2 regions of the Paenibacillus sp. FSL P2-0136 genome follow, and region 1 is predicted to be linked to the other one. Evidence: riboswitches for the same ligand, from Rfam matches in the RefSeq annotation. Region 1 holds a riboswitch; the other holds the start of a gene.
What was found. Region 1 has a riboswitch for S-adenosylmethionine ahead of NYE26_RS25020 (methionine ABC transporter ATP-binding protein). Riboswitches for the same ligand answer to the same signal wherever they lie in the genome.

Region 1 (16,054 bases):
ATCATCCAGCCGATGAAGGCCGGGCCCGCTCCCAGGGACATGGCAAAGGGTGTCAGGATAGGGTACTGGGCATGTAAATCGAAGAACGCCAGGAACATGAAGAGGTACAGCCACATTGCAGTTTTCACGGATAACACCTCCAGATTAGCGGCCAGCCGCTGATGACGGAACGGATTCCAGCAGAGGGAACAGCCTACTTGTACTTTACGTGCGGCAGCGGGGGCTTATACCATTTTCTTGGCCAGCCCCTGTATGCAGTTCTGCATTCCGGCAACCATGAATTATAAGGGTCATTCATGTATAATAATTAATATTAATGAAATGTCTGACGGGACAGCGTCCCGGAGTGGCGAAATTTGCGATTGGGGTGTTGTGAAATTGATGAATCCGGAAGTGTGGTCACAGTTTATCAGAGAGAATTGGCTTGTTATTGTTATTGCGCTTGTCCTGCTGTTCGCAGTCGTTAACATCGTTAAGACTATGCTGAAATGGGCTATCGTCGTCGTTATTGTGGTGGGGTTATTCATTTATAGCGGGGTGACCATGGATCAGATCGGTAATGCCGTTAACAAAGTGGCGGACGGGACAGTCAGCACGCTGAAGAATGAGGCGCAGGAGGTTATGCTCAAAGAAGCGCAGGAGGCGGTCTATACCTCCGGCGGTGACGGCACCTTCACCATCACTACTCCTAATCTGGAGGTGAAGGGCTCCGCTGCAGAGGACAAGGTGGAAGTGGTCTTCCGCGGAGTCAGCCTCGGGAAGTGGAGCGTTACGGATACAACCAAGACCTTCATCGACGAAGCCCGGAAGCAGGCGGGCAAGTAATAGTGCAGCGGGCTCAGGGTTACCTGCAGCAGCAGAAGGAGGAGTGATTCATTGAATACCTGGATAGAAAGTCTTCGTGAAGCCAATATCATCTCCATTGTTCTGCTGCTGATCGTCCTCTTCTCTGCACTGCAGGGCTGGGGCCGGGGCTTCCGCAGAGCAGCCGGAGGGCTGTTCGGCATGCTCGGATCAGGAGTGCTTGCGGCAGCTTCGCTGGTGATGGCGATTCCCGCAGCCGTATACCTCTCGCCTGCTGCCGGGAACTGGGCTTCCGGCATTACTCCGCCGGAGGACAAGCTAAGCCAATGGCAGCAGCTATATTATACCGGTGCCTCTGTACTGGCGAATTCACCGGTAGTGCGGTTTCTGTTGCTGCTCTTGCTGTGCTATACCTTGATTCGTCTGCTGCTGGGTCTGCTGTTCCTGCTGCTGCCGTTTCGCCTGCCGCGCCAGTCCGGGAGGGGCTCAGGGCGGATCACAGGCGCCAGCCGGCTGGTCGGGGCAGTGCTTGGCACCGCCGCAGGGCTTACCCGGGCCATGGTGCTGGTCTTTGTCCTGTTCATCAGTGTCGCCCTGAACCCGGACAGCGGCTTCAGCCGCTATGTGCAATCATCACCGGTCTACAGCCAGAGTGCGGAAGCGGTATTTGAGCCGCTGGCCGGTGAACAGGTCAGAGGCAAGCTTCCGGTACTGACCAAGGCGGTAGCCGCCGAGATGAGTGACATTCTCCGTCGTAAATATGAGGTGATTGACCATGATATTTCGGCGGATATTGCCGGTGCAGCCGCAGAGATCGCCGGACAAGCAAGCGGCGATGAAGAAAAGGCCAGGCTGCTCTATGACTGGGTAGGCTCGCGTATTGCCTACGACTATAACAAGGCGAAGAATTATGAAGAGAGACGGATCTGGCACGAGCAGACCCCGCAGGATACGATGGATACACGGCTTGGGGTATGCATTGATTACGCGCGGCTCTATGCCATGATGGCCCGCTCGCAAGGTCTTCAGGTGCGTGTCGTCACCGGCAAGGGCTATGACGGTCAAGGCGGTTATGGCCCGCATGCCTGGAATGAGGTCTATATCAGCAGCAGCGCAGCCTGGATTCCGCTCGATTCCACCTGGGCCAGCAGCGGCAACTGGTTCAATCCGGGGGATTTCGACTCCACGCATATCAAGGAGAACATCCTCTGAGAAGGAAGCGGACGCTCTTGTATCTATGGTACAATAACAGCGGGCAAGTGGAGACGGCTGTGCCGTCCTTTCAAAGGACGGTACCGTTAGCTCTTGCCCCTGATCTGAAGGATAAGCAGTACTGCAAACCATACAAGGAGAGGACTTGCTGTGAGATGGTTCGGTAAGCCGGGCTCCGGCCCAGGTGATGGAGAGACCCGCAACTACCTGAGCTTACGCATAAATCTGTTTTTCTTTGGCACTTTTTTTATTTTTGTGATCATTATGATCCGGCTTGCGGGACTGCAGTTTGTAGAGAGTCCCGAGCTTAGCGAGGTGGAGGCCAGCCGGGAGACCAAGGATGTTCCGCTTGCGGCGATCCGGGGGACTATTCACGCGGCGGGCGGGGAAGACATCGCACATTCCACACCGATTCAGTCGCTATTCGTTACGTTAACCCAAGAATACACCGCGAAGGTCAAGAATAAGAACACCGGCTTATATGAACCCACTGCTGAAGCCAAGGCAAATACGAAGGCGCTGGTGGCGGGGCTGTCATCCGTTTTTGAACAGTATGGTGACCCTTCTGCGAAGAAGCTGCTTAAGGAGGATATCCTGCAACTGCTGGACCTTGATTACAAGAAGTCACTGGGGTATGTACCGCGCAAGATCAAGGCCGGTCTTACGATGAAGGAAGTCGCCCATCTGATGGAGAACAGGCAGCGTTATCCCGGGGTGTCAGTGGTGGAGGAGAGTATCCGCCATTATGACAAGGACACGGTGGCTGTCCAAACGGTTGGTTATATGAAGCAATTCCGTTCTACAGAAACAGGATATAATTTATACAAAAATATCCGCAGCGCCATGAAACAAACGGGTGCGGACCCGGGACTTAGCTACAGGGAAGATGAGTTCGTCGGCATCTATGGTCTTGAACAGCAATACCAGCGCGAGCTTAGAGGGAAGAACGGGTATCAGACGATCTCTGTCAATGCCCAGAATATGGCCGAAGAGGTTATCGCGTTGGTCCCGCCCGTCAAGGGCAACGATATCTGGATGACGATTAACAAGCAGGTGCAGATGAGAACAGAACAGGCGATTATGGATCAGCTCAACTGGCTGCACCGCAACCCTGTACAGGGGAAGCTTCATAAGGATGCGCTCACCGGCTATGCCGTTGCGATGGAAGTCGATACAGGCAATGTAGTGGCAATGGCGAATATGCCGGACTATGATACGAATGTCTGGAATGCTGAGAGGCTGCCGACAGAAGTGTGGGCCAAAATTGAGGACTATTATCAGAACGGGACGATTACAGATATTTCCTCCGGTATCTCCGGTAACGGGCTGAAGTCATTGATCTTCCTGGGTTCCACGATTAAGCCGTTAAGTGTCTTGATCGGTCTGGAAGAAGGCTTATTCACTACCGGGGATACTTACATGGATAAAGGGATTGGTTATTTCGGTAAGAATAACAGCTCCTCGGTCAGGAATTCCTCCGGCCATGTCCTGGGCCCGCTTAGTCCAGCGAAGGCTATTCAGGAGTCCTCGAATGCTTTTATGGTAGAGTGGGTCGGTAATGCCCTGTACAAGAAGTATCCGGGAGAAGGCATTGCCATATGGGATAAATATATGAAGGCATTCGGCCTTGGGGTGTCTACGCAAAGCGGGCTTCCGGGTGAAAGTGCCGGAGTTGCCGATTATCTTGATCCGAAGAAGGCAGGCTCTGCCCAATCAGCGCTGGTACTTGCCTCCTTCGGCCAGAAGGGGAAATACACCGCACTGCAGCTTGCCCAGTATACGGCAACACTTGCGAATGAAGGTGTGCGGATTAAGCCCCAGCTCGTCAGTAAGATTACAGATCCCGATGGGAAGACGGTTAAGCAATTTGGACGGGAAGTCCTGGACAGCATCTCGTTTCACCCTTCTTACTGGAAGGAGATCAAGCGCGGGATGAATACTAAGGTTAAGGCGTTTGACGGATTCCCGTATGACTTCGCCCGCAAGACAGGAACCTCTGAGATGGAAGCCTTCGGGGCCACCCGAGACAACGGGGTATTCATTGCTTATGCTCCGCGTGAGCATCCTAAGCTTGCGGTGGCCGTGATTATTCCGGAAGGCGGCTTTGGAGCGAACAGTGCAGCACCGGTAGCCCGCCGGATCTTTGAAGCCTATGACCAGGAGTATGGACTGGATGGAGTCCCTAAGAAGAATGTGCCAGAGTCAAGGGTGGATTAAACGGTTTATTTTGATGTAGAGGAGTGAAAAACTGTGGGTGTTTTCCGAAAGCAGGCCTCCCCCCCGGAAGAGAAGGACAGCAAGAGCTCGCTTGGCCTGCGGCTTAACGTGTTTTTCTTCAGCACGTTTGTCATTTTTTGTGTGATTATTATTCGTCTCGCAGTTATTCAATTCGTTGAGGGACCGACGCTTACCGAGGTGGAGACCAGCCGGGATACCAAAAGTGTCCCTCTCGCCTCCATCCGTGGAGGCATCCGCGCAGCCGCAGGCGAGCAAATTGCCTACTCCACCTCCGTTCAAACGCTGTATGTTACGCTTACGAAAGAATATACAGCCAAGGCGGTGGACAAGGAGACGGGGATCAGCTCGCTGAAGCCGGAGGCAAGAGCCAATGCGTATGCGCTGGCGAATAATCTGGTTGCGAAATTTGACGAATATGGCGACCCGAACGGCGAGAAGCTGACCGTTAATGAAGTGATTAATTCTCTGGATTTATATTTCAAGAAATATTCGGGCTATATGGCCCGCAAGATCAAATCCGGTCTGACCACCAAGGAAATCGCCTATTTCATGGAGCACAAAAGCGAGTTCCCCGGTCTGGAGATCGTAGAAGAAGGCGTGCGTCATTACGACAAGGATACCGTTGCCGTGCAGACGGTCGGCTATATCAAGCCCTTCAAATCCTCCAATACGCTCAACATCTACAAGAATATTCAGAGCGCCATGAAGAAGATCGGCGCAGATCCCGGCCTGAATTATAAAGACGATGAATTCGTCGGCTTCGACGGTCTGGAGCTGCAATATCAGCGGGAGCTGCGCGGCAAGAACGGCTATCAGGTCATCTCGGTGAATCCGCAGAACATGGCCGAGAAGGTGGAAGAGGTTGTGCCGCCTGTCAAGGGTAATGACATCTGGATGACGATTGACAAGAATGTTCAGCTTAAGACGGAGCAGGCCATCACCGAACAGATTAATTGGCTGCACCGCAACTCTGTACAGGGCAAGACTCATCCTGACGCCAAGACAGGCTACGCCGTGGCGATGGAGGTCGATACCGGCAATATCGTGGCCATGGCCAGTATGCCTGATTACGATACCAATGTCTGGACAGCGGAGAAGCTGGATTCAGATACATGGAACAAGATCATGGGCAATTACCAGAACGGGACGATCACCCCGTATTCTTCCGGCCTGTCCGGTCATGGATTTGGTTCCACGGTACTGCTCGGTTCCACCATTAAGCCGCTGACGGTGCTGATCGGTCTGAATGAAGGCTTTTTCAGCACTTCGTATACGTACACTGACAAAGGGATTGCCTATTTCGGTAAGGATGATAAATCCTCTGTCCGAAATTCCTCGGGTCACGTATACGGCCGGATGGGTCCGGCTAAGGCGATTGAGGATTCCTCCAACGTGTTCATGGTGGATATGGTCGGTAAGAAGCTTTATGAGCATTACAAGGGTGAGGGCATTAATATCTGGGATAAGTATATGAAAGAATTCGGCCTGGGCGTATCTACGCAGAGCGGTCTGCCTAATGAATACCTGGGACAGATCAACTACACAGATACTAAGGCAGCGGGCAGTGCGCAAGCCGCGCTGGTCTATGCCTCCTTCGGACAGCAGGGCCGTTATACGGTGCTGCAGCTAGCCCAGTATGCCTCGACGCTTGCGAATGAAGGGGTGCGGATTAAGCCGCAGCTTGTCAGCAAGATTACGGATTCATCGGGCAAGGTGGTCAAGAAGTTTGAGCGCGAGGTGCTGGATGAAGTGACGACCTTTGACAAGTCCTATTGGAGAGAGATTAAAAAGGGCATGAACAGTAAGGTCTCCGCATTCGCAGATTTCCCTTATGATTTTGCCCGTAAGACAGGGACCTCACAGCAGCTGGGAAAAGGACAATTACGCGATAACGGGGTATTTATTGCCTTCGCCCCGCGTAATAATCCTAAGTTAGCGGTGGCTGTGGTCATTCCGGAAGGCGGCTTCGGCTCCAACAGTGCCGCTCCGGTTGCGCGTAAAATTTTCGATGCTTATGATTGGGAGTACGGACTGGACGGTGTGCCTAAGAAAAGCCTGAAAACAGCGAACTCAAATGACGGCGCTGCTTCCGGTGACAGTGCCGATAATACTCCTGCAACAAACTGATGATATTATAATCGAGTAGGAGATGGATCTGCGTAATACCAAATATACGGTTGCCTTCAAACGAAAGAGCAACCAAGAATGGAGGGGTGGCAAATGACTGCCAAATACCGCCTGCTAGCATTGGATATGGATGGAACCCTACTGAACGACGAACAGAAGATTACCCCGCTTACGGTGGAATGGATCAAAAAAGCGATGGAAGCCGGCGTACATGTCTGCCTGTCTACCGGACGCTCCTCGCGCAGTGCGATGCCGTATGCTGAACAGCTTGGCTTGAATACTCCGATGATCATGGTCAACGGAAGTGAAGTCTGGCGTGCGCCTCATGAGCTGTATCGCCGGTCCCTGATGGATGTTGAACTGGTCCGGGAGATGCACAAGATCGCTGAAGAATTCGATATCTGGTTCTGGGCCTACTCCGTAGATGAAGTGTACAACCGGGATAGCTGGGATGGGGAGATTGACAGCAGGGAATGGCTGAAATTCGGCTATTCCACCGAGGATAACGATATCCGTCATAAGCTGCTGATGCGCCTGCAGGAGCTGGGCGGGCTGGAGATCACCAACTCCTCGCCGTTCAACCTGGAGATTAATCCGCTTGGCGTCAATAAGGCTTCAGGCATCCTTGAAGTATGCAAGCTGCTCGGCATTAACATGTCCCAGGTTGTTGCCGTAGGCGACAGCCTCAACGACCTGGCAGCGATCCAGCAGTCCGGCTTTGGAGTGGCTATGGGTAACGCCCAGGAAGCTGTCAAGCAGGAAGCGGATGCGGTAGTAGCTACGAATAATGAAGACGGGATCGCGGAAGTGATCCAGAAGTACATCCTGACAGAGGCCGGAACCTCGGCGGGCAGGATTTCTAAGCAGGCTTAGGCTGAGGGGCGAGTAAAGTGGTTTGGAAAGGTTTAACGTAATACATGAAAAGATAATGACCAACACCATTAGAGAATTCCAGTGAGTTTACCTATCGAAACAAACTTAAGGAGTTGAGGGAATTGACAATTCTGGGCTGGATTCTGATCATTGCTTTATTCGCAATCGGGCTGGCGGGGGCGGTATATCCGATCCTGCCGGGGGCGCTTGCGATTTACCTGGCTTTCTTTGTATATGGCTGGTTCTTTTCCTTCGACTCCTTCGGTCCCTGGTTCTGGATTGCCCAGACCCTGATCGTTGTCGTTCTGTTCGTTGCCGACTACGTGGTCGGGGCCTGGGGCGTCAAGAAGTTCGGCGGCTCCCGCGCCTCGGTGATCGGCAGCACCATCGGTCTGATTGTCGGTCCGTTCCTGATTCCGGCGTTCGGCCTGCTGATTGGCCCCTTCCTGGGTGCCTTCATCGGCGAGCTGATTGCCGGCGAGAAGGCAGGTAAAGCGGTTAAGGTCAGCTTCGGCGCTCTGCTCGGGCTGTTCAGCAGCACAGTCGTCAAGATTATTCTGCAGATTGTGATGATCGTCCTCTTCTTTATCTGGATCGGACGTTACTAAATTTATTGTGAAGAAGGCGAAACAGCTTGTCCACCAAGAAAGAATCCTTTGTCAAAGGCACGCTTATTCTGGCGGCAGCCGCACTGGTGGCCCGTGTCCTCGGGCTTGCCCAGCGGGTGCCGCTGGAGCATTTATTCAATGAAGTCGGTAACGCTGCGTTTACACAAGCCAACAACGTGTATCTGCTGCTGCTGCCGCTGGCGACAGCGGGAATTCCCAGCACACTTAGTAAAATGGTGTCCGAGCGCTATGCGCTGAACCGCCCGCAGGAAGCACAGCAGGTGTACCGGGCGGCGCTGATTTTTGCGGCTGTGGTTGGTGTGCTTATGAGTGTGGCGCTCTACATAGCTGCTCCTTATTATGCGGAATCCAGCAAGGTTCCCGAGAGTACATTGGCCATACGGGCGATTGCCCCGGCGCTGCTGCTATTCCCCGCGATCGCGATGATGCGCGGGTATTTCCAAGGGCGTAACAATATGATGGCCGGCGGCATCTCACAGATTGTTGAGCAGATTGCCCGGGTATCCACGGCCATTCTGCTTGCCTTCATTCTGCTGCGCCAGGGTTACAGCAACACCTGGATGGCAGCAGGCGCATCCTTCGGGAGTGTGCTCGGCAGTATCGGCGCCTTCGGCGTGATGCTGTATTATGCCATGAAGCTGCGCCGCAGCGAGGAGAAGGTTGCATTATATGAATCGAGTGAAGCCCGTATCCCGCTGCTGAAGATTTACAAGGATATTTTCAAGCTGTCCATACCAATTGTATTGTCTTCCGTTACGGTGCCTGTAGTGAACTTCATTGATACAACCTTTATTGTGCCGCTGCTTAGCGGACAAATCGGCTTGAAGGAAGCTACGTGGACACTGGGGATCTTCGGCAGCAGGGCACAGAGCGTGGCCGGGATTCCTCCGGTCTTGTCGATCGCCCTAAGTGCATCGCTGATTCCGATTATATCTGCCGCCTTCGCCCGCAAAGATGAACAGCACCTGCAGCGTCAGGTCACACTCGCCATGCGGGTGTCCATTCTAACCGGCACACCGGTTGTGCTCTCACTGGTCGTGGCGGCGTATTCCGTTAATGGCCTGCTGTTCAAAACACTGGATGGCAGCGGAATTGTAGCCATGCTGACGCTCGGCACCATTTTCCAGATTACGATGATGACCACGAACTCGATCCTGCTTGGAATGGGCAAATCGCGGATATCTATGTATTATGTACTTGTTGGTATCCTCGTGAAGTTTGGCTCCAATTTCCTGTTCAGCCAGTGGTTCGGCATCTACGGCATTATCGGCTCTACGGCATTGTGCTTCATTGTCATTACACTGCTGAATCTGCGGATGCTCAAAAAAATCGTACCCTTCTCCATTCTCGGCAAACGCTGGGGAGGCTTCTCCATTGCGGTTCTGGCCTCGGCAGGCATCGGCTATGGTCTGAATGAAGCAGGCCTGTTGATGACTGATCTTATGCCGGCCCGTCTGGCCTTCCTGATTACCTGTCTGGTGGTTGGAGCGGCAGTCGTGATTGTGTATCTGGTTCTCCTGATCATTCTGGGTGTACTCAGCAGCCAGGAGATTGCCGGTTATCCCCGTCCGCTGCGCAAGCTGCTGGGTCCTTTAATGAAATTGCAGCCCGCCCGTGTTCGTGCCGGTGAATAATGATGTTTGACTTATTCCGTACATTTTGCTTCACTTAAAGAGCAAGCTTCTTGTGTAACTTTCTGATAGAAGGGAATGGTCAATAAATGGACAAAATCAGCTCGCCTGCCCAGTTCCAGGTGGCAATTCAGTCTCCGCGCCTGACGGTGGCAGTCTTCAAGGCAGATTGGTGTGTGGATTGCAAATTCATTGATCCGTTCATGCCGGATGTGGAACAGAAATATGCAGAGCGTCTTACCCTGGTCGAAGTGGATGTTGATGCCGTAGGCGATGTCAGCCAGGAACAGAATATACTGGGCATTCCAAGCTTTGTCGCGTACACCGATGGACGGGAACTGGTCCGGTTTGTGAACAAGCTCCGCAAGTCCCGGGAGGAAATCGAGAAGTTCCTTGATACGGCGCTGGACGTTTATCTCAGCATTCACAAGTAATTACGCAGCACCGCTTTCGCCCTATCCGAGCAGAAGCGGTGCTTTTTTTCTAATAATATAAGCATTTATATGTTTCATACTCATTCCTATACAATACGGGTGATACTATTGACGACACTTCAATTAAAATGGCTCAGCTATCTGACCTGTCTCATTATGTTCATGGCGCTGTTCGGCGGGGTTGTGGTGACTAAGACCGGCTCGGGACTGGAATGCGGAAATCAGTGGCCGCTGTGCCACGGGAAGCTGATTCCGGCCTATACCATCGGCTCTCTGATTGAATATACCCACCGCTTGTTCAGCGGCCTGGCTGGCCTGCTGTCCCTGGCTTCCATGGTTGCCTTCTGGCGTTATGCCAGGCACCGCAGAGATCTGCTGGCTTATGCCCTGCTGACCCTGATCTTCGTCATCGTTCAAGGCGGGATGGGAGCGCTTGCAGTAGTGAAATCGCAGTCGGCTGCGGTTATGGCCCTGCATATGGGCTTCTCGCTGATTGCCTTCGCCGGTTCGCTGATGCTGGCGCTTGGGACCAGACGGACATTCGCTCCAGGAGCGGAATTCAGCACAGGAAGTCCCAAAGTCCGCCCAGCCTTCCGCAACTTAACCTGGGTTACTGCAGTATATTCATATATCGTGGTCTACATCGGGGCCTACGTAAGCCATACCAGCTCCCAAGGCGGGTGTTCCGGCTGGCCGCTGTGTAACGGACAATGGATTCCGGAGATGAGCGGCGGAGTAGGGATTGTATTCATTCACCGGATGGCGGCGGCGATTCTGTTCCTGCTGACGGCTATACTTGGGCATCTGGCCTTCTGGAAGCATAAGGAGCTGCCGGAGCTGAGGGCTCTGGGAGTAGCGGCAGTTCTGTTATGCCTGATGCAGGTATTCAGCGGAGCCGCAGTAGTATACACATTGAATAATGAAAGATTGTACATATTTGCTGCGTTGTCTCATATCGTGCTGATCTCCGGACTCTTCGGGGTTCTGTGCTACATGAGTGTAAGGGTCTGGCAGTTAAGCGGAGCCGGCAGGGGCAGCAAGTAATAAGTAAACGGCAACGGTGGATGGGATAAGCATAAGGTCCTGTTTGAGGAGGAACGCTATAGTGCGATACGGTAATTTACGACAATGGATTGAGCAGCTCCGCAGGGATAAGGATCTGGCAGTGATAGATACCCCTGTTGATCCTTATCTGGAGCTTGCCGAAATTCACCGCCGGGTGGTGGAGGAGGAAGGCCCGGCACTGCTGTTCACGAACGTGCAAGGAACACCGTTCCCGGTCGCTACGAACCTGTTCGGTACAGTTCAGCGCGTCAACAAGGCCTTTGGGACAAGACCGGAGCAGCTGCTGAAGTCGCTGACAACGGCGATGGATCAGCTGATTCCGCCTTCAGGCGCCGGCTTATGGCGGGAGAAGACGGTGCTGCTGGAGCTGCTGAGGGCAGGAACCAAGAATATACCGCAAGGAGAGGCTCCGGTACTCGGCGTCTGCAGCAGCAGCGATCCGCTGAAGGAGCTGCCCCGGATTACGGCCTGGCCTAAGGACGGCGGGGCGTTCATCACGCTTCCTCTGGTCTATACGGAGAATATCACCAACCCCAAGGATCATAATCTCGGACTGTACCGGATTCAGATGTATGACGACAGCACCACAGGTATTCACTGGCAGATTCACAAGGGCGGCGGCTTCCATCACTCGCAGGCAGAGCTTCTCGGCGAGACCCTGCCGGTGTCTGTCTTCATCGGCGGGCCGCCGGCCCTGATTGCAGCGGCAGTGGCACCGGTGCCGGAACGGATTCCGGAGCTGATGCTGGCTTCGCTGATGCTGGGCGGCAAGCTTCCCATGGTGCAGGACCCCTTGGGCGGGCACCGGATTCCGGCTGAGGCGGAATTCTCCATCCGGGGACGCGTGTCTCCGCTGGAGCGGAGAGCGGAAGGGCCTTACGGCAGCCAGTCCGGCTACTATTCCATGCAGCATGATTTCCCGGTCATGCATGTTCAGCGGATGTGGCACCGCAAGGATGCCATCTACCCGGCGACCATCACCGGCAAGCCGCGTCAGGAGGATTATTATCTGAAGGATTATTTGCAGCGGCTGCTCGCTCCAGCCTATCCTATGCTGATTCCTTCGGTCAAAGCGCTCTGGTCCTACTCCGAATCCGGTTCGCATTCACTGACCTCAGCGGTTGTGAGGGAAAGCTATCCCCGTGAGTATATGGTGTCAGCGTTTCGTATCTTAGGGGAAGGTCAGCTCTCCTTAACCAAATTCCTGCTGCTGACTAATGTGCAGGTGGAGCTAACGGATTTCCCCAAGCTGCTGGAAACGGTGCTTGAGCGCTTCAATCCACAATCGGATTTGACGATCTTTGCCAATACCTCCATGGATACACTGGATTATACCGGACGTAAGCTGAATCATGGCAGTAAGGCGGTGATGGCGGGCATTGGCAGCCCGGTCCGTGAGCTGCCAAGGACCTATACAGAGGGTCTGCTTCCATCAATCACCGCCGCTGTGCCTTATTGCGGAGGATGTTTAGCCGTTTCCGGTGCATCCTATGAAGAGGACCCGGAGCTGCCGGAGCGGCTGGTGGCTGCCTTCAAGGAGAGGGAGACCGCCTGGCCGCTGATTGTGCTGGTGGATCAGGCGGAAGAGGCGGTAAGCACGCAGACCTCCTTCCTGTGGACCGTATTCACCCGCTTCAATCCGGCGGATGATATCTATTCGGCGGCCGGGGTACACCGGGGCAGCGTCAGCTATACACTGCCGATCATTATAGATGCCCGGATGAAGCCGGGATACCCGGAGGAACTGGCTCCGAGCGAGGATATTGCGAAGCGGGTAGACCGCAACTGGAACCGTTATTTTCCTCTGGCGTAGAAGTGAATTTTAAGGAGGGTCAAAATATGCTGCGGACGTTACTTGGAGAGCCGCCCCGCGTGAACAGCGGTGTGCTGGCTGAAGCTATGGAGTCCATGGCGAAGGCAGCCTCCATGCTGCGCAAGGAGATGGCGGCACATGAAGACCATGACCATGAATACCGCAAGCTGGAAATTTGGACACGCGGCCTGATCTCCTCTCTGGATGAGCTGGAGCAGAGCTGGTTCGCAGCAGCCTTTTTCCGGAAGTCAGTGATAGCCGGTTATATGGACGACATGTCGTCCACGGAGCAGGGGGAGTACGCCAGATATGTGTATTTCTACAAGGATGGCTTCATCCGTGTCTTCTCGCTGCTGGACAAGCTGGGCACGGTGCTGAATAATCTGTACAATCTCAATACAGGCAAGGTGAAGACGCATTTCTCTTATTTCACGGTGCTGAGGCAATTTCAGTTGCTTCACCCGCATCATCCGCTGGCGGAGAAGCTGGAGCGAATCAGGAATTCCTACCGGGAGCCGGTTGAGAATTTGCGCAAGCGGCGCAACGCTGAGATCCATTACATGAACGCGGAGATGACCGACGACCTCTGGCAGCGTCACCAGGGATTGCATGACAAGATTCGTCTGGAGGATCTCGACAGCCACCTGGAGGATTTGAAGCAGAGCCTGGAGATGGTATGCCAGTCACTGGCCGCCGCATACAGCTACGGGAATGAACAATGGCACAAGAACAAAGCGGCCCCAGGCCCGAAATCCGGACAAGCCCGTCCGTAAAAACTTACCTTTGACAAAAATCTCGAAACTGAATTATACTTAGGCATACATTAACTTCTGACAGGATACGGAGTCTATAACTTCATACTATGATCTTATCGAGAGCGGCGGAGGGATAGGCCCGATGAAGCCCGGCAACCGGTTTGAATACAGCCTTACGCTGCATCCAAATGTCATGGTGCTAATTCCTACAATGCCGCCGGATTCGGGGGTTTTGGCAGATGAGAAGGCATTGTCATTATACACACAGGGCCTCTTGCGATCTGCATGGATCGTAGGGGGTCTTTTTTGCAATGATGGAAGCTAGAACAGAAGGGGGACGCAGCGGTTGATAGAATTGAAGGATATAACCAAGGTGTATGGCAAAGGCAGTAAGCAGGCAACTGCACTCTCTGCGCTGAGCCTGTCGATTAAGAAGGGGGAAATCTTCGGGGTGATCGGTCACTCCGGGGCCGGCAAAAGCACGCTGATCCGCTGCATTAATCTGCTGGAACGTCCGACTGCGGGCGAGGTGTGGGTGGACGGTGTCGAGCTGACAGCGCTCAGCCAGGGACAGCTGCAGGAGCAGCGGCGTAAGATTGGAATGATTTTTCAGCATTTCAATCTGCTCTCATCGGCTACAGTCTATGATAATATCGCGTTTCCGCTGCGGCTGATCGGAGCCGGAAGGAACGAGATTGAACAAAAGGTCAAGGAACTGCTCGCCCTGGTCGGATTGGAGGAGCATTGGAATAAGTACCCGGCTCAGCTATCCGGCGGACAGAAGCAGCGTGTCGGAATCGCCCGGGCGCTGGCAAGTGATCCGGATGTTCTGTTATGCGATGAGGCGACCTCGGCGCTTGATCCGCAGACCACAGACTCCATTCTGCGCCTGCTGATGGATATCAACAGCAAATTCCATCTGACCATCGTGCTGATTACCCATGAGATGCATGTCATTCAGAGCATCTGCGACCGTGTTGCCGTGATCCATGGCGGCGGTATTGTGGAGCAGGGTGAAGTGGCCGAGGTCTTTCTGAAGCCGAAGCATGAGGTTACCAAGGAATTCATCCGCAGTGAGACCCAGTCGGACGGACCGCTCCGGCAAGCGATTGATGCTGTGCAGCCAGGTTACACGAAGTCGGTCAAAATCACTTTTCTCGGGCAAAAGACTTACGGGTCGACGCTCTCACAGGTGGTTCAGGGAACCGGGGTTCACTTCGCCATTCTTCATGGCACCATCTCTACGATCAAGGATGTTCCTTACGGCCAGCTGATCGTCCGGTTCGAAGGACCTGAGGGTGCGGTCGAAGCCACGCTCGCTGAGCTCATAGCGCAAGGTCTTGATGTGGAGGTGATTTTGTAATGGATTTTAGCACAATCAATTGGGAAGAAATGCTGGAAGCTACGATTGCTACACTCAAAATGATCGCTATTTCAGGAATATTCACAATAATCCTTGGTTTACCGCTTGGAATTGTGTTATATTTATGGGGCAAGTCAAATAACGTTATTATCAGGGTGGTTTACTCGGTATTATCCTTCGTTGTGAATATCCTGCGTTCGGTTCCTTTTATCATTCTGATGGTTGCCCTGATTCCGTTCAGCAAGGCCATTATGGGCACTTCGATTGGTGTGCTTGGGACGATTCCGGCACTGGTGATCGGCGCGGCGCCATTCTTCGCCAGACTGGTGGAGACGGCACTGCGGGAGGTTGACCGGGGAATTATTGAAGCAGCGCAGGGCATGGGAGCGTCCACCGGGCAGATCGTGATGCGCGTGCTGCTGCCGGAGGCTCGTCCGGGTCTGCTTGCCGGTGTAACCATTACTGTTGTGACCCTTGTCTCGTATACCGCAATGTCCGGCATGATCGGCGGCGGCGGACTGGGTGACCTGGCGATCCGCTACGGATATTACCGCTATGAGAAGGAAGTCATGCTTATCTCGGTAGCGCTGATGGTGATTCTGGTGCAGCTGCTGCAAATGGCCGGTGACCGGCTGGTAAGACATTTTACACGGAAATAAGGTACGTCCACATATAGCCTTATTCAATAAACCATATGGATTAGAGGGGGATTTACAGATGAAAAAAGTACTGCTTACATTCTTCAGCCTGACCTTGATATTGGTGCTTGCCGCTTGCGGAAACAACAAGGCGAATAACACCACGAATTCTGCTGCGACAACGGCACCTACAGAAGCGGCTGCTGCAGAGCCGACTACAGAGCCTGCTGCGGACCCGGTAACCCTGGTGATTGGTGCTTCTCCTGTACCGCATGCGGAGATCCTCAAAGCAATTGCCCCACTGCTTGAAGCCCAAGGCATTAAGCTGGAGATCAAAGAATTCACAGATTATATTCTTCCCAATACACAGCTTGCCGAGAAGCAGCTCGATGCGAACTTCTTCCAGCACAAGCCTTACCTGGATGATCAGAACACCAAGAACGGCACAGATCTCGTATCTGTAACTGCTGTT
Region 2 (16,054 bases), 3.5 Mb from region 1:
TCACTGTTTTTGACGGACCGGTCAGAGGGGTGCTGCCTGGGCTCTTCGGGAGCTATGAGGCGGTCATTCTGTTCTTCTCACTGGGGGCGGCTGTCCGGCTGACGGCTCCGCTGCTGCGGGATAAAAGAACCGATCCTGCCGTCATCGTCATCGATGAGCGCGGGGAGCATGTCATCAGCATGCTCTCCGGCCATCTTGGCGGAGCGAATAGGCTGACACTGGAGATTGCGGAGCTGCTGGGCAGCCATCCGGTGATCACCACGGCTTCGGATGTGCAGGGTACCTTCGCTGTCGATCTGCTGGGCCGGGAGTACGGCTGGCGTGCCGACAGCTTCACCTCCATGAAGGGGGTTAGTGCTGCGCTCGTTAACGGGGAGCCGGTAGCCTTTGTGCAGGAGAGCGGGGAACGTGACTGGCTGCCGCCGGGTGCTGAGGTGCCGGAGCATGTCTCTATGTTCGCAAGCAGAGCTGAGCTTCGGCATAGCGGACGCAGCTTCAGCGCAGCGATTGTGGTAAGCGACCGGGTGACGGAGGAACCAGAGGAGGACGCACCGGCAGATACTACTCTGGCCGAGTACACTGTAGTGTATCGCCCGCGCAGTCTGGTGCTTGGACTCGGCTGCAACCGCGGGACGTCTGCGGATGAGCTGGAAGCGGTGGTTCTTCACACTCTGCACGAGCTTAATTTGTCGCTCCATAGTGTGCGGAATGTGGCGACAGCCGGGATCAAGGGGGATGAAGCGGGACTCTTGGCCTTGTGCGCCAAATACAGCTGGGAGCTGGTTCTGTACACCCCGGAGCAGCTCAATACAGTAGAGCTGGACCATCCGTCTGAGGTGGTATTCAGGGCAACCGGGGCTTACGGTGTCTGTGAACCTGCTGCGCTGCTGTCTTCAGGTGCGCATTCGCTCCTGCAGCCTAAGCTCAAGAGCGGCAATGTGACCATCGCCGTAGCCCGGATTGTCTATCCCGGAGAGAAGGAGGGGAAGAGCGGTGAATGAGCTGAGGAATGCAGCCAGATATGAAAAAAAGCCTGGATCAGCCCCCCGTGAGCCGCAGGCGCATCCCCGCCTGGTCATCGCAGGCACAGGCAGCGGCTCGGGCAAAACAACCGTCACACTGGGGCTGATGCGCGCTTTTGCCCGGCGGGGCCTGAAGGTTCAGGGCTTCAAATGCGGCCCTGACTATATCGATCCCGCCTATCACACTGCGGTCACAGGCCATCCCTCGCGCAACCTGGACTCCTGGATGACTTCAAGCGACTATCTGCAGGAGTATTTCCTGCAGGCCTCGGCGGATGCTGACCTGTCCGTCATTGAGGGCGTGATGGGGTTGTATGACGGCAAGGAAGACACAGCACTGACCGGATCCACGGCGGAGATCGCCATCCTGACCGCCAGCCCTGTGCTGCTGGTGGTCGATGTCCGCAGCATGGGGCGCAGTGCCGCGGCGATAGTGCTGGGCTTCCGGCAGCTGGAGCCGCAGGTGCAGATTGCCGCCGTTCTGGTGAACCGCTGCGGCAGCGAGGGTCACTACCGGTTAGTTAAGGCTGCCATTGAAGCAGCCTGCGGGATTCCCGTGATTGGCTGGCTCCCCCGCGACAGCGGGCTGGACATCCCGGAGCGGCATCTGGGCCTGCTGCCCGCTGTGGAGCGAGGGGAGCTTGCGCCCTTGTTCGAGCGTGCCGCCGACATGCTGGAGCAAGGCACGGATCTGGAACGGCTGCTGGAGCTTGCGGCTGCCGCTCCTGCTGTGCAGGGGCAGCCTGTGTCGCCGGAGCAAGAAGCCTTGCTTGCCTGCATGCAGATGCCGGACCAGCAAGTTCGCTCTCTTACATATGCGGCTGAACTTTGTAACCCCGCTGCTCAGATACATAAGACACAGGCAGGCCCGGCGGGGCCTGGCCCGCTCATTGCCGTAGCCCGGGATGCGGCGTTCAATTTCTATTACGCCGATAATCTGGAGCTGCTTGCACGTGAAGGTGCTAAGCTGGTGTACTTCAGCCCGCTCAGCGGTGAAGGCATTCCGCCGGAAGCTGACGGCATCTATCTCGGCGGCGGCTTCCCGGAAGAATTCGCGGCGGTGATTGCCGCGAACCAGCTATTCCTCGACGGCCTGAGATCTGCCGCAGACGCTGGAATGCCACTGTATGCGGAGTGCGGCGGCTATATGGTGCTGGCCCGCAGTCTGACCGACCGCACCGGCACGGTGCATGAGATGGCCGGGATCATTCCGGCGCATACCGTGATGCAGGAACGCCGGGCGGCACTCGGGTATCGTGAAGTTACGGCACTTCACGACTGTCTGCTGCTGAAGCAGGGCGAGCGTCTGCGCGGCCATGAATTTCATTACTCCGTCATGAGCTATCCTGACGGGGAAGCCCGGACCTATGCCTATGAGAGTAAGGGCAGAGGGGGGAGCCAGCCTGAAGGCTACATCGGAGGAAGCATCATGGCTGCTTATGCTCATATCCATCTGGCCTCCCATCTTCCGGCAGCAGCCCGGCTTGTAGCAGCCTGCCGGGCCTATCGTGACCGCAAACAGGCTGTGCAGCAGCATGTTCCCGGCTCCCGCAACCAACAAGTGGAATAACGTATCTTAAATTATTAATTCTAACGAAATGTGTGGCGATAAGTGGAAAAACAACATCTATTCATGTTACTTTTAGCTACTTGGGCTAAAATGGGCAACATTAAGTGTTGTTTTTCCAACTGTTGTTCTAGCATCGGCTATTCGTTCATTAGCAAGTGTAGAAAATCCAACTACCCCCGTCCCGTTCAATTCGGCCTAAGCCTCATCAGCAAATCACTTATTCATACTGTATGTCAACCGCTTGTCATACGTATATTTGATACGTATAATAGGACAAGAGAACGCTTCATTATCGCGCACGGGCTGGTCAACGGGCAAGTTCCAGCGCAGGAAACTATCATTGTATTTATCGTATCTCAGGAGTCTATCGAAATTATCAGAAGCAACAGCATATGGATGCATCAGGAGAAGGGGGAACGCTGCAGTGAAATTGTTGGGAGCGATTGAAGCAGGGGGAACGAAGTTTGTATGCGGTATCGGGAATGAGGACGGGACGATTATCGACCGGGTGAGCTTTCCGACGGCTACTCCTCAGGAGACTATGGGCCAGGTAATGGATTATTTCAGCGGAAAATCAGTGGAGGCTATCGGAATCGGTTCATTCGGACCGATTGACCCTGTTATCGGCAGCCCCACCTATGGATATATTACAACCACACCGAAGCCGCATTGGGGCGGGTATAATCTGGTTGGAGCCGTTGAGGAGCAATTCCGGGTTCCGATCGGCTTTGATACAGATGTGAACGGCGCAGCGCTGGGCGAGTACACCTGGGGAGCAGCGCAAGGGCTGGACAGTTGTCTCTATATCACGGTGGGCACCGGGATTGGTGCCGGTGCTGTGGTAGGCGGGAAGCTCGTTCACGGGCTGTCCCACCCCGAGATGGGCCATATCCTGGTCCGTCGTCATCCTGAGGACCACTACGAAGGCTTTTGCCCTTATCACGGCGATTGCCTGGAGGGTCTGGCGGCGGGGCCGGCCATCGGCAAGCGCTGGGGTAAGCCCGCGGGCGAGCTGCCTGCGGATCATCCGGCCTGGGCGATGGAGGCCCACTATCTGGCTCATGCGCTTATGAACTATGTGCTGATCCTCTCGCCGCAGAAGATCGTAATGGGCGGCGGTGTGATGAAGCAGAGCCAGCTCTTCCCGCTGATCCATGCCAAGCTGCAGGAGCTGCTCGGCGGATATGTGCAGCATCCGGCGCTCAATGAAGAGATTGGCAGCTATATTGTGCCTCCGCAGCTTGGAGATAACGCTGGTCTGTCTGGCGCACTGGGTCTGGCCAAGCTGGCTTTAGACCGCAAGTAGGATATTTTGTCAAAAAGAGATTGACTGTTACGTAATATATGGTATTCTAGGTTTTAACAGTATAGCATTTAAGAGGAAGCACCTCTTTCACGAATGTCGTGGGAGAGGTGCTTTTTTTGCGTTCAAATATAAGTATGTATAGGTTTCACGCTATACATTATCCTTATATTTCTCGTTGAAACTACCGTCCTTTAAAAGGACGGCAGAGCCGTTTCTACTTGCCAGCGCTCATGCGTACTGTAAGACGACGAAAGAAGGGATTCATATGCAGATCGTATTTATGAACCGTTTGTGCAGAAGATCAGGAGTGGACGAAGAGAATTTTGCCCAGCTGTGGATTGGAGAGGAAGAGGGTCAGTGGCGTCTTGACTGGCGTGATTTCTCCGGCGAAGAGGAGACGGGCGACAGCCTGTGGTATGAAGGCGGATCGTGGAATGAGATGCTGTGTGTATACCGGCACGAGCTTGCCGTGAAGATGGGGGATGGCTACCGCCCGCTGATTGACGGGGTATTTCATGATGACGATAACCTCAGCAGCCGCAGTCAGGAGCAGCTTAAGCTGCAGTATTACAGTGAGCAATACGGGAATGAAGCCATCTTCGAGGAGCTGTGCTCCTGGCGCAGAGGGAAGGCCTCCAGTGAGCGGAAGGCGCCTTATATCCTGGCCAGCAACCGACTGCTGCGCATGATCAGCGCATTTCTTCCCCGCACGGAGGAGGAGCTGCTGCAGCTCCCGGGTGTGGGTGAAGGCAAAGTCTCACAGTATGGTGCAGACTGGCTTAGCATCACCGCGGCGGCTGAGCGTGAGCATGATTTTCCGCTAAGCTGGGTGAATCATGCCATAGACGAAGAGAGCTTCGTATCCTGGCACTATAAGCAGAAGGAGCTTAAGTACAAGAAGCAGCTGGAGCGGCTGAGACTGCGGCGCGTTCTATTACAGGGGATTGAAGAGGGACAGGGGATGGAGCAGCTCAGAGTGCTTAGCGGAGTTTCCCGCCGTGAAGTGCTTGAAGTGGTAGAGGAGCTGGAGAAGGACGGCTACTCGGCCGAGAAGCTTATTGCCCTGGAGCTGAGAGAGGTGAGTCCCGAAGAACAGAACAATATTTGGACAGCCTATGAACTGATCGGCGACAACTTCCTGAAGCCTGTCCTCTACAAAGCCTACGGCGACAACTTCGTACCTGCTGACGGACTTGATCTGTATTACGAACGCCTGCGGCTGATCCGCATCCGCTTCCGGCGGGAGCATCCGGCGGCGTTAGGGATAGTTACCCCTCAATAATTATTGAGTCTGATGGCCTGCATCAGTCCCAATCTACGGTCCTGATGACCGGAATTCCTGATCGGCGCAGACGCATTACATACTGGTGACATACCAAAAAGACGAAGGCTCTCCGAGTCCCGGTAGCCGGGTATACGGTGCCTTCGTCCCTCGTATTCGTCCGCTCTGCTTCATAGCCACTCCTTCTTACGGAAGATAATTAGCATTCCGCAGCCTAGCGTCACCATAACGGCAATGACGCCATAGTAGCCGTACTCGGTGTGGATCTCCGGGATATTGTCAAAGTTCATGCCGTAGATTCCGGTAATCACGGTCAGCGGCATGAATATGGTAGTAATTGCTGTAAATACACGCATGATTTCATTGGCGCGATTGGCAATACTGGACTGATAAGCTTCGCGCAAGTTGCCCATGAGATCGCGGTATGTTTCGAAGGTCTCAGAGATCTTGACCGCATTCTCATAGATATCGCTGAAATACTTCTGCAGCTGATCGTCGATCAGGCGAAGATCCTTCTTGTTGAGCGTGTTGATAACTTCCTTCTGCGGGCCGAGCATCTTCTTCAGCCAGAGAATCTCACTGCGCAGACCGATGATCTCGCTCAGATGCGATTTCTTGGTATGCATGAGGATGTCTTCCTCCAGCTTCTCGATCCGCGCTTCAATCCGGTCACCGACCGAGAAGAAGTTGTCGACAACGAGGTCAATCAGCAGATACAGGAAGCGGTCAGGCGTACTGACCTCCTGCTCCCATAGTACGGGCTTCAGGACACGCAGCTCATGGATCTTCTGCTTCGTAACGGTAATAATGAAATGTCTGCCAAGGAATACGTTGAGTGCACGGAGGAAGATTTCCTCATCATCGAACCGGATGCTGTTCACCACGATGAAATAATGACTCTCATAAATCTCCAGCTTCGGACGCTGATCCTCTTCACTTAGACAGTCTTCCACAGCCAGATCATGCAGGCCGTATATAGGCTGAAGCTCTACAAGGTCCTCCACATCCGCATCAATCCAGTAGAACCCCTCGGCAGGGGCGGTTAAAGTTTCTTCAATATTGTCAATAGGCGTAAAAACCCCTGCATTCACCAGCCGGATTTTCATCTGATTCACTCCTTATGTCCCTGGTCTTCTCCAGGGGTATGCTAATTTCAGCACACGGAAAAAATCAGCTTGGCCGGTGGTACAATCATGGACGAAGGCCAAAAGACGGTCCGAGAGCATGAAGAAAAAGGGCTCCCGCCGCCGGCAAGCTGATGTTAATCCTGTGTGGTTGTTCATTCTGCACGCTTATTCGCGAGCCCGGGTCGCCTTCCATTGTTCTCTCACCTCTTCTTTTCGCCGTTTTTTTTGAAATATAAGAATGTATAGGTTTCACACGATACCTTATCCTTATATTTCTCGCTGAAACGGTACCGTCCTTTAAAGGGACGGCAAAGCCGTTTCCACTTGGTTGAAACACTTGTCTAGTATAACGCCGGGATATGGCTCTTACAAGAGAAATTGTTTTCTGTTATAAGGCCCCTTCAGCATTGTATGGACTTGACGAAAAGGAGGTTCATGATTTAAAGTGAAATTTAAGAAAAAGCATCGTTCAGATGCTTAAGGTTATTCAACTGAATACAGCTAAATCTTATCAAGAGCAGGTGGAGGGACTAGCCCGATGAAACCCGGCAACCGGCGTGTGAACGCACGGTGCTAATTCTTGCGGAAGCTTTGCAGGGCGTTATTCGTCCGGCGAAAGTTCTCTGGCAGATGAGAGAGGCGCATATGACTGCATGATATGACCTTTCTCGCCCGGGAAAGGTCTTTTTTCGCTACCCTGCCTCAGGTTGAACCACCAAGTGGAACCCCATTTCAGTTAAGGAGTGAACAGCAATGCCTATCAAAATTCCCGACAGCCTGCCGGCCAAAGAAGTATTATCCGGTGAGAATATTTTTGTAATGGATGAAAGCCAGGCTTTCCATCAGGATATCCGTCCTCTCCGGATCGCCATCCTGAACCTGATGCCTACCAAAGAAACTACTGAGACCCAGCTGCTGCGCCTTATCGGGAATTCCCCGCTTCAGGTGGATGTTGTTCTGCTGCACCCCAGCTCCCATACGTCGAAGAATACTTCGGCAGAGCATTTGAAGAGCTTTTACAAAACCTTTGATGAGATCAGCCACCGCCGGTTCGACGGCTTGATTGTAACCGGCGCTCCCGTAGAACAGCTGGAGTTCGAGGATGTCAACTACTGGGAAGAGCTGAAAGTGATTTTTGAGTGGAGCAAGCACAATGTAACCTCGACCATGCACATCTGTTGGGCGGCGCAGGCAGGGCTGTATCATCACTTCGGCGTGCGCAAGGTGAGTCTGCCGGACAAATGCTTTGGAGTGTTTCCGCATACAATGAGCCATAATAATGTCAAGCTGCTGCGCGGCTTCGATGAAGTGTTCCATGTTCCGCATTCCCGCCATACCGACGTCTCCCGTGAAGATATTGAGCAGAACCCGGAGCTGCAGATTCTGGCAGAATCCGAGGAAGCCGGGGTGTACCTGGTGGCTACGCATGACGGGAAGCAGATTTTTGTCACCGGACATTCGGAGTATGATCCCTTCTCCTTGAAATGGGAGTATGACCGGGATATCGCCAAGGGGCTGGAGGTTGCCCTGCCGAAGCACTATTATCCCAAGGATGATCCGACACGCACACCGCCGGCAGTCTGGCGCGCCCATGCTAACTTATTATTCGCTAATTGGCTCAATTACTATGTATACCAGGAGACTCCTTACGATATCGGGGCATTTATCTAAGAGGTTGACTTATTCTTAATAGAAGTAATTAATCAGGAGGCAATGGAGATGGATGAGAAACTGAGAATTGAGAGCAGACTGGCACAGATTGGTTCAATGGAGGACCCCGCCACCGGGGCCATTAATTACCCGATTTATCATGCGACGGCCTTCCGTCACCCGCGGCTTGGACAGAGTACAGGCTTTGACTACATCCGCACCAAAAATCCTACCCGCTCTGTCCTAGAAGAAGCGGCAGCGGCCCTGGAATCAGGGGATGCCGGCTTCGCCTGTGCCTCCGGTATGGCTGCACTGACTACAGTGTTCACCTTGTTTGGACAAGGGGACCATCTCATTGTATCGCTGGACTTGTACGGCGGTACTTACCGGCTGCTGGAACGGATTCTCTCCAAATACGGCATCAGCGCCTCCTATGTAGATACGAATGATCTGGATGGCCTGGAAGCGGCCCGCCAGCCGGGCACGAAGGCTGTATTCATTGAGACACCGACCAATCCGCTGATGATGATTACGGATGTCGAAGCCGTATGTACCTGGGCCCGCCGTCACGGGCTACTCACGATTGTGGACAATACGCTGCTGACCCCGTTCTTCCAGCGCCCGCTGGAGCTTGGCGCAGATATCGTGGTTCACAGTGCGACTAAGTATCTGGGCGGGCATAACGATGTGCTGGCGGGGCTGATTGTGACCAAGGGTGCAGAATTGTCGGCTGAAATGGCTGTCCTGCATAACTCCTTGGGAGCCGTGCTCGCGCCGAATGACAGCTACCAGCTGATGAAGGGCATGAAGACCCTCGCCCTGCGTATGGAGCGGCATGAGAGCAACGCCCTGGCTATTGCCCGTTATCTGCAGGAGCATCCGGCGATTGCCGAGGTCTTCCACCCGGGCCTGCCGGACCATCCGGGTTATGCCATTCAGAACCGCCAGTCCTCCGGCAACACCGGGATCTTCTCCTTCAAGGTAAAAGAGGCCAGCTATGTGGAGCCGTTGCTCCGCCATATCAAGCTAATTGCCTTCGCCGAGAGTCTGGGCGGTGTGGAATCGCTGATGACCTATCCGGCGATACAGACCCATGCCGATATTCCGGCTGAAATCCGCGATGCTGTAGGCGTGGATGACCGGCTGCTGCGCTTCTCTGTCGGCATAGAGCATGTGGATGATCTGATCGCCGATCTCGGGCAGGCCCTGGAGGCCGCCCGGAGCGAGCTGGAATAAGGCGATGCGCCGCCGGACCTGCCCGGCATGCGAGATTCGCAGAACGTACAAGCAGCAGTGCCTTTGTGCACTGCTGTTTATTTTGCCTGGGACAAGGGCATTTATTCCGTCCTGTGCAGCGAAACATTTTTCAAGAACAGCCGATTGTGATACGATGGGAGAACGGACTATTTTTATTTCAAATTGTATTTATCTCATAGACTTCATAGATGAAGAGGAGGCCGTCAACAGTGAGTGCAGTCGATCTTATACTGGATAAGGCACTGAAGGGTGAACGTCTTCAGTTGGAAGATACGGTCACATTATTCGAGAGCAATGAAATTGAGAAAATGGGCGCTGCCGCAGATATTATTATGAAGCGCTGGCACCCGGAGCCAGTGACGACATTCGTCATCGGCCGCAACATTAACTACACCAATGTATGTGATGTATATTGCCGATTCTGCGCCTTCTACCGCAGACCCGGTTCGGAGGAAGGCTATGTGCTTCCCGATGAGACGATCTACCAGAAGATTGCCGAGACCATGAGCGTAAACGGAACCGAGATTCTGATGCAGGGTGGTACGAATCCCAATCTGCCGTTCAGCTATTATACGGATATTCTGCGCGGCATCAAGCAGCGGTTCCCGGAGATTACGATGCATTCCTTCTCACCGGCGGAGATTATGAAGATGGTGGAGGTCTCCGGCCTGCCGCTGGAGCAGGTCATGCGTGAGATCCATGCTGCGGGCCTCGATTCCCTGCCCGGCGGCGGTGCAGAGATTCTCGATGACCGTACCCGCCGCAAGATCAGCCGGCTCAAGGGCTCCTGGCGCGAGTGGATGGACGTCATGCAGACCGCACACCGGATCGGCATGAATACAACAGCCACGATGGTGATCGGTCTGGGCGAGAGCATGGAAGAGCGGGCGCTGCATCTGCTGCGTGTCCGTGAAGCCCAGGACGAATGCATTGCGAACAAATATGATTCCGAGGGCTTCCTGGCGTTCATCTCCTGGACCTTCCAGCCGGATAATACGAACCTGAAGCTGGACCGCCAGACCCCGGAGGAATACCTGAAGACCGTAGCCATCAGCCGCCTGGTGCTGGACAATATCAAGAACTTCCAGTCCTCCTGGGTTACGATGGGGCCTGAAGTAGGCAAGCTCTCCCTGCAATACGGCTGCAATGACTTCGGCAGCACGATGATTGAGGAGAACGTAGTCTCCTCGGCGGGCGCGACCTACAAGGTCAACATCGAGTCGATCACCCAGCTCATCCGCGAAGCGGGCAAGATTCCGGCGCAGCGCAACACGCGTTATGACATCCTGCGCACGTTCGAGGATGCGAGTGTCAAGATTGACAATGATTTTGTGATGCAGAACTAGAATAAAGCTATACACCAACAGATCAATAACGGGGCTGTGCTACATATAAGTAGCGCAGCCCCGTTATGTTTTTTGGAAACTATTATTTCCTCTTTAAATGATTCGTACAGTGACTTGGTTGCTGAATGTGGCTGAAGGATCGCCGGGAGGCGCAGGAGTGTTTTGATTTTACGAGTTAAAAGGCTAAAACTACGCGAAAACCGAATAGCAATCGTTACAGCGTCATGTAGCCAATGTATATGAAAAACAGCATACATTGTGTTCACTCGCAGGCATATGGCCGAATGTATGTGGAAAACAACATATATTGTGCTCGCTCACAGGCATATTACCCGAATGTATATGGAAAACAGCATACATTGTGCTCGCACGCAGGCACTTAACCCGAATATATGTGAAAAACAGCATATATTGTGTTGGCGTTCCAGGTAATTCCAATGTATTGGATTTTAGTTTTCTTTGTCATAGAGTTGTAAAATTTAATCGTTATATTTTACAAAAAACGCTGAAATAATGTGAGATTTTACACAACAATTTATAAGAGTTAATGGAATTTGATAGATTCATAGGGAAGGCTATGATACAATTTTTCGGACAGTGGTAGAATAATATAGCAATCACAGGGAGGAAATTAGATTTATGGGAGAGAGAAGATGGAACAAGCCGATAGCTTCTTTATTGGCTACCACAGTTCTGGCAGCACAGATGCTGGGCGGAGTATTCAATGTTCCTGTGCTGGCGGCAGGAAAGGCTGAGGCTTCTCCGGTGATTAATCCGGGAACCATTAATTTACGCTTGATGAGCACGACTGATGTTCATACGAACGTATATGGATGGGACTATTTCAAGGGTGCCGCCTCCGCGACTGTAGGTCTGGACCGTACTTCAACCTTAGTAAAGGCTGCACGCAATGACGCAGAGGGGAAATACAACCTTTTGCTGGATAATGGCGATTTAATTCAAGGAACACCGCTGGGAACGTATATGGCCCAAGTGTCTGATTTCAGGACTAGCGAAGACCAGATTCATCCGATCATCGCAGCTATGAACCTCATGGGTTATGATGCAGCAACCTTCGGCAATCATGAATTCAATTATGGTTTGGATTATCTGGACCGGACCGTTAAAGGCAATGTAAACAGCGCAACTTATAAGGAGTCTACGGGAGCGAAGTTCCCTTATGTGAATGCAAATATTTATAATGTGTCCGATAATAATAATACATTTGAACCTTATAAAATCATTGATAAAGAAGTAAAAGACAGCAACGGCAACACCGTTACTATCAAAGTCGGCCTCCTGGGTCTGGTTACTCCGCAGATCATGGAGTGGGACAAGGTGAACCTGGAGCAAAAGGTTATTGCCAAAGATATTGTGGAAACGGCGAAGAAGTTTGTTCCTGAAATGAAGACGGCTGGTGCGGACGTTATCGTCGCCATGACTCATTCCGGGTTCGACGCTGCTGCCGCAGAAGGAACTGGAGCAGAGAATGTTATTAACCTGCTGAGCAAGGTGCCTGGCATCGATGCCATTACCTTCTCGCATACCCACAAGGTATTCCCGACGAACGGCGTTGACAGCGCGCTGGATGCTTCCTTCAAAGATCCGTCCACCAAGAAACCTTACAATAATGATGTAGCTAAGGTAGATAACGTTAATGGCCACATCAATGGGACTCCGGCAGTACAAGCGGGCTATGGCGGAGGTTACCTGGGCCTTATCGATCTGAAAATCGCCCAGAACAGCAGCGGCAAATGGGCAGTAGACAAAGCAGCTTCGAAGGCTTCTACGCGCTCTATTGCTGGCGCTGCCGTTGACACCGCTATCGATGATCTTGCCGGAGCGGCACATCAAGCTACGATTGATTACGTGAATCAGCCGCTTGGTGTAACTTCTGCGCCGATGAACAGCTATTTTGCTATGGTACAGGATGATCCGACAGTCCAGATCGTAACCTATGCCCAGCAGCAGTATGTATCTAACTTGATTCATACGAACGAGAATCTGGCCGGCTACAGAAACCTGCCGATCCTGAGCGTTGGTGCACCGTTCAAGGCTGGACGCAACGGCCCTGAGGAGTATACAGATATCAAAAAGGGCGACCTTACAATAGCCAGTGCAAGCGATCTGTATCTGTATGACAATACGCTTAAGGCGATTGTAGTGAAAGGTTCGACCGTCAAAGAATGGGTAGAGATGAGTGCAGGAGCGTTCAACCGCATCAAGCCATCCATCTCTACACCGCAATCTCTGTTAAATTCAGCATTTGCTGTGTACAATTTCGATGTGATTGACGGCATCCAATATACGCTTGATGTCACCCGCAATGCCAAGTACAAGCCCGATGGGAGCATCAACGATAAATCCTCCAGCCGGGTAACCTCCATCACCTATGGCGACAAGCCACTGGACCTGGATCAGGAATTCGTGGTCGTTACCAACAACTACCGTGCAAGCGGCGGGGGTAACTTCCCGGGTGTCAAAGAAGCGAAAATGATCATTGATTCCCAGATGGAGAACCGCCAGGTGCTGATGGATTATATCAGTGCTGCGGGAACCGTTGATCCTACCGCAGACAACAACTGGTCGATTGATCCTATCCAAGGAAATGTCACTGTAACGTTCCCGTCTTCACCTAGAGCAGCAGCAGTCGCTCCTGCCAACATTACAGCTACGGGTACTACAGATGTCAGAGGCTTTGAGATCTACAACCTTGACTTGAAAAAATCCGCTCCAACCCCAACGGGAGATGTTGAAGTTCATCTGCTGGGCATTAATGACTTCCACGGCCAACTGGACACTACCTCGGTGGTGAATGGGGAAGCTGTAGGCACAGCGGCTACACTTGCTGCTTATTTGAAGGAAGCCCGTGCCAAATATGAGCATTCGCTGCTGTTCCACAACGGCGACTCTGTGGGCGCATCCGCTCCGGTATCTTCGCTGGAACGGGACAAGCCAACAATGGAATGGATGAATCTCATGAAGTTCGACGTCGGTACCCTGGGCAACCATGAATTTGACCAAGGTGTTGAGGCGATGAAGGCTCAAATCTATGGCGGTAAAGACCCTAAGAACGAGAAAGTCGTCCATAACGGCGCAGATTTCGATTATATCAATGCCAACGCAGTAGACAGCACCACCGGCAAACCTATTATCACCCCTTATGTAGTAAAAGAAGTTGGCGGTGTGAAGATCGGCTTCATCGGAGTGGTAACCAAAGCAACGCCAAGCAAAGTATCACCAGCCGGTACAGCCGGTGTGAAATTCCTGAGTGCTGAGGAAGAAGTCGCGGCGATTGAGAAATATGCGGCCGAGCTGAATGCTCAAGGCGTCAAGACGATCGTGGTGCTTGCCCATGATCCGGCAACAACGAAGACTGATCCGGTGACCAAAAAGAATGTATCCACCGGCGAAGCTGTAGATCTAGCTAATGCGCTTCCTGCTAATTCCCCGGTTGATGTGATCGTAGCCGGAGACAATCATGGCTATGCCAATGATACGGTGAACGGTAAGCTGATCGTTCAGGCTTACTCTTACGGAACGGCTTTTGAAGACATCAAGCTGGTGATTGACGGAGCTACAGGTACAGTGAAGAGTAAAACAGCTACTGTAACGAACACAGTTCAGAGTAAAATCGCACCGGATGCCGAAACTAAGGCATTGGTAGACTACTATCTGAATCTTCACCCTGAGCTGACTCAGCCCGTAGGAACTACTGACGGTACAATAACCCGTACCGATGCCTACACTAAGGAATCAGCATTGGGTAATCTGATTGCAGATGCGATGCGTCATGCTATCTTCAAAGAGGGCGAGAAAGATCCTGCTGATTTCGCCTTCATGAACCCGGGCGGTATCCGTGCGGATCTTCCGAAGGGCAATGTAGCGTTCGGAGATCTGGCGAAGATCCAGCCGTTCGGCAACACACTGGTGAAGCTGACGCTGACTGGTCAACAGATCAAGACCCTGCTGCAGCAGCAATGGGCAGTTAAGCCTGATGGCACCGCGGACACGAAGACACTGCAAATCTCAGGTCTGAAATATACAGCGAACATGTATCTGCCAGTTGCAGAACGTGTGGCTAACCTGACTAAGGCTGACGGAACACCTATTGAAATGTCGAAGAGCTACACGGCTGTAGTCAATAACTTCATGGCTGCGGGCGGCGACAATTATAAGGTGTTGACTGAGGCAAGCGCCTCGCTGGCCGGACCGATTGACCTGGATGTATTCTATGAATACATCGTGAACACATTCAAGGGCGGTGCGATCACGGCTGCCATTGAAGGTCGGATCACTAATGTGGAGAAAGCCCCTGGAACGGTTAATCCAAGTCCTAGCTCTAATCCTGGTACTGGATATAACCCTGGACCGGTTGTAACAGCAACGCCTAAGCCGACAGCTGCGCCATCGGCTACGCCGGCAGCTTCTGCTACACCAGCTCCTGTGGCTACACCGGCACCTACAGCAACTCCTGCTGTAGCCTTCAAGGATCTGGGCAAGGTAGCCTGGGCCGCAGATGCCATTAATGCACTGGCAGCCAAAGGCATTATCAAAGGGATGGACAGCACGAACTTTGCGCCTACCAAAAGTGTGACCCGCGCAGAATTCGTAACCATGCTGGTTCGTTCACTTGATTTGAGCAATTCGGCTTCACCTGCGAAATTCAGCGATGTGAAGCAGGGAGTCTGGTACTCCGATACGATTGCTGCAGCTGTCAATGCAGGTCTTGTAAAAGGCTCCGGCAACGGTAAATTCGAGCCGGGCCGTGAGATTACCCGTGAGGAAATGGCGATTATGATCGCGAATGCCCTCAAGGGTCAGCTGCAGCCGGTAGACGCTGCAACGTTGAACAAATTCACGGATAAGGCAAAGATTGCCCCTTACGCCCAGCAGGCAGTGGCACAGCTGACTCAGATTGGTATCGTCAACGGTGTGGATGCTAAGCAGTTCGCACCGAAGAGTATGGCTAACCGTGCCCAGGCTGCGGTGATCATCTTCCGTATGCTGGAGAACAAAGCTTCATAAGTTGAAGTTTCATCATGTAATCATGAAATGATAATCAATCAGAGGAAGGCCCGTGCTGAAATAGCACGGGCCTTCTCTGGACTGAGGACGGGCAGCCGTTTTGCGCTTGACGGAAGATAAGCTGAGATTTATAATTGCCTTAATTCATGTTATCAGCGTTGACGAAGATATGAACCACTTGCTTTGGACCGTTTCAGAGAGAGGAAGCCTCAGGCTGCAACTTCCTCCGGTACCGGCTGTCGGTTTACCCCTTTGTAGCTGCGGTTATGAACTCCTGACGGCTTCCGTACTCCGGAACCTTAACGGATAGTAAGAACCGCCGGTTCATGGCCGTTATCCCCATGCTAAAGAAGGATTATATTCTGCAGTGAAGCATAAGCAGCTGCTGCAAGGATAGATCGAATTTGGGTGGAATCACGGGTGCAATCACTCGTCCCTTTGCGGGACGGGTGTTTTTTGTGTAAAG

Region 2: another riboswitch for S-adenosylmethionine. It lies ahead of metA (homoserine O-succinyltransferase); the one in region 1 lies ahead of NYE26_RS25020 (methionine ABC transporter ATP-binding protein).

The regions. Positions count from the first base shown of each region.
Region 1 is NZ_CP150244.1:5,900,116-5,916,169, reverse strand. Features, by position in the region: gene NYE26_RS25080 (MFS transporter) at 1-128, opposite strand, end outside; gene NYE26_RS25075 (hypothetical protein) at 382-825, shown strand; gene NYE26_RS25070 (transglutaminase domain-containing protein) at 877-2,016, shown strand; gene NYE26_RS25065 (penicillin-binding protein 2) at 2,167-4,233, shown strand; gene NYE26_RS25060 (penicillin-binding transpeptidase domain-containing protein) at 4,267-6,381, shown strand; gene NYE26_RS25055 (Cof-type HAD-IIB family hydrolase) at 6,475-7,254, shown strand; gene NYE26_RS25050 (DUF456 family protein) at 7,377-7,862, shown strand; gene NYE26_RS25045 (polysaccharide biosynthesis protein) at 7,889-9,517, shown strand; gene NYE26_RS25040 (thioredoxin family protein) at 9,604-9,948, shown strand; gene NYE26_RS25035 (COX15/CtaA family protein) at 10,057-10,992, shown strand; gene NYE26_RS25030 (UbiD family decarboxylase) at 11,054-12,826, shown strand; gene NYE26_RS25025 (Cthe_2314 family HEPN domain-containing protein) at 12,853-13,599, shown strand; SAM riboswitch class I at 13,692-13,827, shown strand; gene NYE26_RS25020 (methionine ABC transporter ATP-binding protein) at 13,928-14,944, shown strand; gene NYE26_RS25015 (methionine ABC transporter permease) at 14,944-15,603, shown strand; gene NYE26_RS25010 (MetQ/NlpA family ABC transporter substrate-binding protein) at 15,662-16,054, shown strand, end outside.
Region 2 is NZ_CP150244.1:1,768,587-1,784,640, forward strand. Features, by position in the region: gene NYE26_RS07340 (cobalamin biosynthesis protein) at 1-1,001, shown strand, start outside; gene NYE26_RS07345 (cobyrinate a,c-diamide synthase) at 1,003-2,592, shown strand; gene NYE26_RS07350 (ROK family protein) at 3,017-3,898, shown strand; gene NYE26_RS07355 (HRDC domain-containing protein) at 4,164-5,180, shown strand; gene corA (magnesium/cobalt transporter CorA) at 5,351-6,286, opposite strand; SAM riboswitch class I at 6,813-6,944, shown strand; gene metA (homoserine O-succinyltransferase) at 7,061-7,978, shown strand; gene NYE26_RS07370 (aminotransferase class I/II-fold pyridoxal phosphate-dependent enzyme) at 8,027-9,193, shown strand; gene mqnC (cyclic dehypoxanthinyl futalosine synthase) at 9,424-10,560, shown strand; gene NYE26_RS07380 (bifunctional 2',3'-cyclic-nucleotide 2'-phosphodiesterase/3'-nucleotidase) at 11,200-15,588, shown strand.